One region of the Pseudomonas sp. NPDC086251 genome, then DNA from elsewhere that is predicted to be linked to it. Evidence: predicted binding sites of a transcription regulator. Region 1 holds the regulator's gene; the other holds the start of a gene.
The links. The regulator FliA, encoded in region 1, starts transcription of late flagellar genes. The targets are predictions, from matches to a motif close to CTAAAGTTTNNNNNNNNNNNGCCGNTAA.
Positions count from the first base shown of each region.

Region 2: the regulator FliA is predicted to act here: its motif matches at 2,639-2,666, upstream of flgM (flagellar biosynthesis anti-sigma factor FlgM).

Region 1 covers NZ_JBIVBY010000014.1:116,364-120,777, forward strand. The annotation lists gene flhF (flagellar biosynthesis protein FlhF) at 1-800, shown strand, start outside; gene fleN (flagellar synthesis regulator FleN) at 916-1,746, shown strand; gene fliA (RNA polymerase sigma factor FliA) at 1,743-2,483, shown strand; gene ACIPL2_RS18250 (chemotaxis response regulator CheY) at 2,652-3,023, shown strand; gene ACIPL2_RS18255 (protein phosphatase CheZ) at 3,046-3,834, shown strand; gene ACIPL2_RS18260 (chemotaxis protein CheA) at 3,848-4,414, shown strand, end outside.
Region 2 covers NZ_JBIVBY010000033.1:5,012-9,425, reverse strand. The annotation lists gene ACIPL2_RS28525 (MFS transporter) at 1-850, shown strand, start outside; gene ACIPL2_RS28520 (flagellar brake protein) at 916-1,662, opposite strand; gene ACIPL2_RS28515 (flagella synthesis protein FlgN) at 1,756-2,223, opposite strand; gene flgM (flagellar biosynthesis anti-sigma factor FlgM) at 2,275-2,601, opposite strand; gene flgA (flagellar basal body P-ring formation chaperone FlgA) at 2,799-3,560, opposite strand; gene ACIPL2_RS28500 (chemotaxis protein CheV) at 3,643-4,414, shown strand, end outside.

The DNA of each region.
Region 1 (4,414 bases):
GCCTGTCCGGCCCGTTGTCGCGGGACCTGCTGGCACTGATCAGTGATATTGAAGAACCTCGTCAGGCCTGGCGGATGCTGTTGGCGCACCTGGCACGGATGATCGCCACCCCGGAAGTCGAGCCGCTGGAAGAGGGCGGTGTGATCGCCATGGTCGGCCCTGCCGGCATGGGCAAGACCACCACGCTGGCCAAGCTCGCGGCCCGTTACGTGCTCAAGTACGGCGCGCAGAACATCGCGCTGGTGAGCATGGACAGCTATCGCATTGGCGCCCAGGAACAACTCAAGACCCTGGGGCGCATCCTCAACGTCTCTGTGACCCACGTCGACCCGGGCCAGTCCCTGGTGCAGGCGCTGGAACCCTTGCTGCGCAAACGCGTGGTGCTGATCGATACCGCGGGCCTCCAGGCCAGCGATCCGGCACTGCGGATGCAGCTCGAAAGCCTGGCCGGTCGTGGCATCAAATCGAAAAATTATCTGGTTTTGGCAACCACCAGCCAGAAACAGGTTCTAACCGCCGCTTATCACAGTTACAAACGCTGCGGGCTTGCTGGCTGCATCCTGACTAAACTGGATGAAACGGCAAGTCTGGGCGAGGTGTTGAGCCTGGCCATCAGTCATGAATTGCCGGTGGCCTACCTGACCGATGGCCCGCGGATTCCGGATGATTTGCATCTGCCGCGTCGTCATCAGTTGGTCAGTCGCGCCGTAAGCGTGCAAATGCAAGAAGAACCCAGCGAAGAAGCCATGGCTGACATGTTCGCTGATATTTACCACAGCCCGACCAAGCAGGTTGGCTGAGGTATTAATGAACAGTTTTTGTACCTACATCGATGGTCTGCCATGCATTGTTCCGTTTGTGAACGCGCAGCCAGTAATGTGGCCTCCGTCTAAGTAAGACAAGGTAAAGAAATTCATGGGCAGCATGCATCCCGTACAGGTGATCGCGGTGACCGGCGGCAAAGGTGGCGTCGGGAAGACTAACGTGTCAGTGAACTTGTCCCTGGCTCTAGCGGAGCTCGGCCGGCGCGTGATGCTGCTGGACGCCGATCTGGGGCTGGCGAACGTCGACGTTCTGCTGGGACTGACACCCAAACGTACCCTGGCCGACGTGATCGAAGGCCGCTGTGAGCTGCGCGACGTGTTGTTGCAAGGCCCTGGCGGCATCCGCATCGTCCCGGCCGCATCCGGTACCCAGAGCATGGTTCATTTGAGCCCGGCTCAACATGCCGGCCTGATCCAGGCGTTCAGCGATATCGGCGACAACCTCGACGTATTGGTGATCGACACCGCGGCGGGCATTGGTGATTCGGTGGTCAGTTTCGTTCGCGCCGCGCAAGAAGTCTTGCTGGTGGTGTGTGACGAACCGACGTCGATCACCGACGCCTACGCACTGATCAAACTGCTGAACCGCGATTACGGCATGAACCGCTTCCGCGTCCTGGCCAACATGGCCCAGAGCCCGCAGGAAGGTCGCAACCTGTTTGCCAAGTTGACCAAAGTCACGGATCGCTTCCTCGACGTTGCCTTGCAATACGTCGGTGCGGTGCCGTACGACGAAAGCGTGCGCAAGGCCGTGCAGAAGCAGCGCGCCGTGTATGAAGCGTTCCCGCGTTCCAAGTGCTCGCTGGCGTTCAAGGCGATTGCGCAGAAGGTCGATACCTGGCCACTGCCGGCCAACCCGCGTGGGCACCTGGAGTTTTTCGTCGAGCGCCTCGTGCAACAAACGGCAGGACCGGTGCTATGACAGCCAGCGGTTACAACCTCTACAAGAAATCGGCACGTGACGCGCAGTACGAGCTGATCGAGCGTTACGCGCCACTGGTTAAACGCATTGCCTACCACTTGCTGGCGCGTCTGCCGGCCAGTGTCCAGGTCGAAGACCTGATCCAGGCCGGGATGATCGGCCTGCTTGAAGTGTCGACCAAATACGACGCCAGCAAAGGCGCGAGTTTCGAGACGTACGCGGGCATCCGCATCCGCGGCGCGATGCTCGATGAAGTGCGCAAGGGGGACTGGGCGCCACGTTCGGTCCACCGCAATACCCGGATGGTCAGCGACGCCATTCGCTCGATTGAAGCTAAAACCGGTCGTGACGCTAAAGATCACGAAGTTGCGGCCGAACTCCAATTGAGTCTCGACGATTATTACGGGATTTTGAACGACACCCTGGGCAGCCGGTTATTCAGTTTCGACGATCTGTTGCAGGACGGCGAACACGAAGGGCTGCACGAGGATGGCGCGAGTGCACATACGGAGCCGTCACGCGATCTGGAAGATGAACGCTTCCAGGCGGCGCTGGCGGACGCGATTGCCAATTTGCCGGAGCGTGAGCGACTGGTGTTGGCGCTGTACTACGACGAAGAGTTGAACCTCAAGGAAATCGGCGAAGTCCTGGGAGTCAGCGAATCTCGGGTCAGCCAGTTACACAGCCAGTGCGCGGCCCGTTTGCGGGGGCGTTTGGGGGAGTGGCGAGCGCGCTGAAGGCAGTGTGGGGACACTGCGAACGTGGCTGGTGTGGTGTTGAAACTGCGCCGGTCTCGATCTGTTGTGCTCCAGACAGTCATTGAGTGCTTTGCCGGATTGATTGAAATGGCGCGTCCAGGTGCTGGGCGCGTTTAAGACTGCTTGGAGGTCGAATTGGACAAGAACATGAAAATCCTCATCGTTGATGACTTCTCAACGATGCGGCGGATCATAAAAAACCTGTTGCGTGACCTTGGGTTCACCAACACGGTCGAGGCTGACGATGGCACAACCGCCATTCCGGTTCTCAACAGCGGAAGCATCGACTTTCTGGTAACGGACTGGAACATGCCTGGCATGACCGGTATCGACTTGCTGCGCCACGTGCGCGCCGATGAAAAGCTCAAGCACTTGCCCGTGCTGATGGTGACCGCTGAAGCCAAGCGCGAGCAGATCATCGAAGCGGCCCAGGCCGGTGTAAACGGCTATGTGGTCAAACCCTTCACGGCCCAGGCGTTGAAAGAAAAAATCGAGAAGATTTTCGAACGCATCGGTTGAGCAACTGCGCCACGGGGAAGCTATGGAGCATATCGAATCTTCACAGGGTGACTTCGAGTCGACCCTGAAAAAACACGCCGTCGAACTGGTCGAAAGCCTTGAAAAAGGCAAGTTCGGCGACGCTGTGCAACTGATCCATGAGCTCAACCAGACCCGTGACCGCGGCCTGTACCAGGAAGTGGGAAAGCTCACTCGCGAGCTGCACAGTGCGATCGTCAATTTCCAGATTGACCCGAACATGCCGCAAGCCGAGGAAGTGTCACAGATCACGGACGCCACCGAGCGCCTGGGGTATGTGGTCAAACTGACCGAGGCGGCGGCCAACCGCACCATGGACCTGGTGGAAAACGCCACGCCGCTGGTCAACAGCCTGAGCACTGAAGCCCAGGCCTTGAGCACCGATTGGGGACGGTTCATGCGTCGCGAAGTCGGAGCTGAAGAGTTCCGTGAACTGGCGCGGCGAGTCGACGGTTTCCTGACACGCAGCAGCGAAGACAATCGCGTGGTGTCGAGCAACCTTAACGACATCCTGCTCGCCCAGGATTACCAGGACCTCACCGGTCAGGTAATCAAGCGCGTGACGCAGTTGGTCACCGAAGTTGAAAGCAACCTGCTCAAGCTCGTGCTTATGGCCAGTCAGGTGGACCGCTTTGCGGGCATCGAACATGACCGTGAAGCGATGCTGGCAGAAAAAGATCCGCAAAAACATCTCTCTCAGGGTGAAGGTCCGCAGATTCATGCCGATAAAAGAGAAGACGTTGTGTCCGGTCAGGACGATGTAGACGATTTGCTTTCCAGCCTTGGATTCTAGGAGCACCCCATACATGAGCTTCGGCGCCGATGAAGAGATCCTTCAGGATTTCCTGGTTGAGGCCGGCGAGATTCTAGAGCAACTGTCCGAACAGCTGGTCGAGCTTGAAAGCCGACCGGATGATGCGGACCTGCTCAATGCAATTTTTCGCGGTTTTCACACTGTAAAAGGGGGCGCCGGCTTCCTCCAGCTCCATGAGCTGGTGGAGTGCTGTCACATCGCCGAGAACGTGTTCGACATCCTGCGCAAGGGTGAGCGACGCGTCGACTCGGAACTGATGGACGTGGTTCTCGAAGCGCTGGACGCGGTGAACAGCATGTTTGCCGAAGTCCGCGAGCGCAGCCCGGTCACGGCTGCCACGCCTGAATTGCTTGCAGCCCTGGCCCGTCTGGCCGAGCCGCAAACGGCTGATGAAGCGGCTCCGGTCGCTGAAGTGGTCGAAGAACCGACTGCTGAAAGCGAATCGGGCGACATCACCGATAACGAATTCGAACAACTGCTGGACTCGCTGAATGCCGTCAAGGCACAAGCCGAAGCGACGCCAGTCGTTGCGCCGCCGCCTGCCGGCGATGCCGCTGGC
Region 2 (4,414 bases), on a different contig from region 1:
CCTGACGCGGCGGATTCACCCGGCGCCGTTACATCCGGCACCGATGGAGCCGCGCTTCTTCATCAAGCGCGTGCCGCAGTCGTTGAGTACGGTGCTGGGGGCGGGGCTGATCATTGGTTCGTTCTACGGCCTGGCACCGTTGTATGCCTCGCAGCAAGGGTTATCCACCGAGCAAGTCGGTCTGTTCATGGGTAGCTGCATCTTCGCCGGACTGTTGGTGCAGTGGCCGTTGGGCTGGCTGTCGGACCGTTATGACCGGGCCTTGTTGATCCGCTGTTTTGCGGTGGTCCTGGCCCTTACCGCGTTGCCGCTGGCAATCATGCAACAAGTACCGCTGGAGGTTTTGTTTGTTGCCGGGTTCTTCTGTTCGCTGGTGATGTTCTGCCTGTATCCGCTGGCAGTAGCGTTCTCCAATGACCACGTCGAGGGTGATCGGCGGGTGTCCCTGACGGCAATGCTGCTGGTGACCTACGGCGTGGGCGCGAGCATCGGGCCGTTGGTGGCCGGGGTGCTGATGAAACTGTTCGGCAGCCACATGCTGTATGCCTTCTTCAGTTTCTTCGCACTGGTGCTGGTGTGGCGAATTCGCCCGAAAGCAGTCACCAACCTGCATCAGGTCGACGATGCACCGCTGCATCACGTGGCCATGCCCGACAGCATGTCGAGTTCGCCGCTGGTGGCGTGCCTCGACCCGCGTGTCGATGAGCAGGTGGTGCAGGAACAGATGCAGAACCCGGTCAATCCTGAGCCGGACCCGGAACCCGAAACCGAACCGGTGGCCGAAAGCGATCTGCCTCCGGACGATCCGGACACCGGTCGCGAGCAAAGTTTTACCGAGGCCAGGCCTTAAATCCCAGGCATAAAAAAACGGGCAGTCACCGCAAGGGACTGCCCGTTTTTTATGGCGGTGTCGAACTACATGTCGTCTTTGTCGAAGCGTCGCGCTTCGCGCTGAAGCTGATAGACGAACCGCTCGACTTGCCGCTGCACCAGGCCGCTCATGTTGTGAAAGCGGATGCCGGCGAAGGTGGTGGAGATCTTTTCTTCGAAGTGCAGGTAGCGCAACTCGACCGGCGCGGTCATTTTGCCAAAGGGCAGGGCGGCGGCGAAGCGGTCGTAGACCTGGCCGAGTTGCAGGCTGCCGGTGATGTCGCCGTCGAAGCGCAGCTTGCAGCCGGTGGCGGAGATGTCCAGCAGCTTGCCGCTGATCGGTGCCTTGAGCTTTTCACCGTCCAGATCGACGTTGACCAGTTGCGCCAGTTTCAACGCCGCACGGAACGCATTGCGCCGCTGGTGGTAAACCACCTCGGCGGGCAATGGGCCACGGTAGCAGCGGCTGCCGCCGCACTCGTCGATGCTCAGCGGGCCGTTGCTTTCCCAGGCAATGCGCACACCGTCGTGGAAGCCTTCGACCTTGAACGGTTCGCCGGCCAGCAGGAAGCGTTCACCGTCGCGTGGAATCATTTCGTCCAGGGCGATCGTCTTGCCTTCACGATCGATGTCCACCAGATAGCTCTGGAAGCGCTGGCTGCGCTCGTTGAACGTAATGATCAGCGGGTCATGGCTTTCTTGCAGCTGGCGAAGATTGCCGGAGATCTCCAGGGGCGTGCTGAGCACCTTGGGTGGCTGCGGAGCATCGTCCGCGTTTAAGGCATTGGACACGGTTCATCAATCTCCAGACAAAATTTGACTGCGGCTAGCCAGCATTTTGCCAGCATGTTTCGCGTCTTGATAGGGCGTGCGCATGTTGCCGGCTCAAGCCTGACTGAGTGGGCGCGGCTTCACAAGGGTGGAGAATGATCCGCTGGCATTGTAGAGCGCTGGCGGTTCACCGCCGGTGAGGATTTTCAGCTGAGTGGCCGTGGCGGCCTGCTGCATGATGATCGACTGGCCATTGTTGACGTTGGCGGCCTGGCATTGGGCCAGGAGGTCGGTCAGTACATCGCTTTGTGCCAGCAATTGCTCGCCGATGCTCGACTGCTCGGCCAGTTGCTCAAGGCCCTTGCGCGTGGTCGGCAGGTTGAGGCTGGCGAGGATTTCACTGCGTTTGCGGCCATGCTGTTCGAGCAAGATGATCAGTGCCTGCTTCTGCGCCAGAATGTCTTCGAGCAGTTGCATGTCGCGACCATGCAAGGCGAGGGACTCGGTTTGCAGTAACTGCAGCAAGTGTTGGGCTGGAGCGAAGTCGTCGGTGATCAGTTGCAGCAAATTAGTGTCGTGCATGGCTGGCCTTGGGTTTTAAGCGTCCAAAAGCCTGGCGCAGACCGTGGTGGCCTAGCGCTGGGCTTCGAAGTTGAGCAGTTTGCTGGCTACGCGGTTGCTGTCGACTTTATAGCTGCCATCGGCAATCGCTGCTTTCAACTCGGCCACGCGGGCTTTGTCGACGGCAGGCTGATCGCGCAGCGAGTCAGTGACCTTCTGCAACTGTTGAGCCTCATTGCTGAGATGTACCGATTCCCCGCTTTTGACGGTGCTGGCCTGTTCGGCCGGGGTATTCAGCGGCGCGGATTTGCCGACTTCGGCGGTTTCCTTGGCAACGCTGGTACGTGTACTGCCCGTCAGTGATGAGGAACTGTTCAAACGGTTGAAATCGATGACCATGATAAAAAAACCTCTGGGTATTTGGACGCTTGCCATGTTTTCGGCCATACCCGGAAAAACTTTAGGCCCATTTATCAATGAGCTTGCGCGCGCCAGCGCTTGCCCTGCCTGGGGCACAGTTTAGGCAACAGTCGGGCGGTGCGCCATCTCTTCATGAGCACAGGGCGCATGCGCAGGGCGTCCGCGAACGAAGGTCGCTACATGGCCACTTCCACCTGGCCGGGCGCGATGACTTGCGCCTTGATGACTCGCTGCGAGTTGAGGTTTTTCACCCTGATCTGTTCGCGCAGGCCGCCATTGGACAGCGCTTCACCCGGCATGCGCACGCTGAGCGTACCACTGCGCGCGGTGATCACCACTTGGTCGCCCTTGCTGATCACTTCGGCCTGTTCCATGTGCACCAGAGTAACTACCTGATCGGCGACCATTGGTCGGGTCAGTTTCTGCCCGATCGCCTGATCGACTGAGGTCAGGTAGCCCTGGCTGATCAAGCTGATGTCGCGTTCACGCAACGTCACGTCTTCGGGCTCGATAATGCCGGTGCGGCGCAGGGGCCGGGTGGTCGTCACGATGTCGCGAAACAGGCGGACTTGAGCGGGCACGAAGACCGTCCAGGGCGATGCGCCTTCGCAGCGAACCTTGACGGTCACCCGGCCCAGTGGCTTGGCCGGACTCTCCAGGGTGGCTGTCAATTCCTTGTCGCACATGGGCATGCGCAGGCGCGGATCGAGTTGGTTGACCTGGATCTCGTAACGGCCTTCCGTTTGACTCGTCGCCAAATAGTCCTCTACGGTGAATTCAAGAAAGCCCTGTGTGACGCCGATAAGCATGTCAGGCAAGGTAACCGCGTCAGCAAGGGCAGGGCTGCCAGCGTTGAACAGGCAAACGGCCGACATCGCGCAAAGCAATTTGCGGGAGATTGATGTCAGGCGTCGGGAAAATGTCGGTTCTGTGTTCATAAGAGTTAAAAAGCAAGCGCCGTGCCGTTTAGTGATGAATGCGCGTCGCAACACACTTAAGCGTTGGTGTAGGAGTCTGTGCATGGCTGGTGTAATGGATGCGGTGAACCAGCGCACGCAACTGGTTGGGCAGAATCGCCTTGAGCTGTTGTTGTTCCGTCTCGACGGCCAGCAGCTTTACGGGATCAACGTGTTCAAGGTTCGGGAGGTGCTGCAATGCCCCAAACTCACGCTGATGCCAAAATCCAGTCCTGTCGTGTGCGGTGTGGCGAATATCCGGGGGGCGACCATTCCGATTCTTGATCTGGCGATGGCGACCGGCTCCGGCGCCTTGAAGGACAAGAACAATCCCTTCGTGATCATCACGGAGTACAACACCAAGACCCAGGGTTTCCTGGTCCGCTCGGTGGAGCGCATCGTCAACATGAACTGGGAGGAGATCCATCCGCCACCCAAGGGCACGGGACGCGATCATTACCTGACGGCTGTGACTCGGGTCGACAATCAGCTAGTCGAAATCATCGACGTCGAAAAAGTCCTGGCGGAAGTGGCGCCGACACCGGAAGCGATTTCCGTTGGCGTGGTGGATGTCGAAACCCAGCACAAGGCGCTGTCCTTGCGCGTGCTGACGGTCGACGATTCGTCGGTGGCACGCAAGCAGGTCACGCGTTGCCTGCAGACGGTCGGTGTCGAAGTGGTGGCGTTGAACGACGGTCGGCAAGCGCTGGAATACCTGCGCAAACTGGTCGACGAGGGCAAGAAGCCGGAAGAAGAGTTCCTGATGATGATTTCCGACATCGAGATGCCGGAAATGGACGGGTACACCCTCACGGCCGAAATCCGCGCCGACCCGC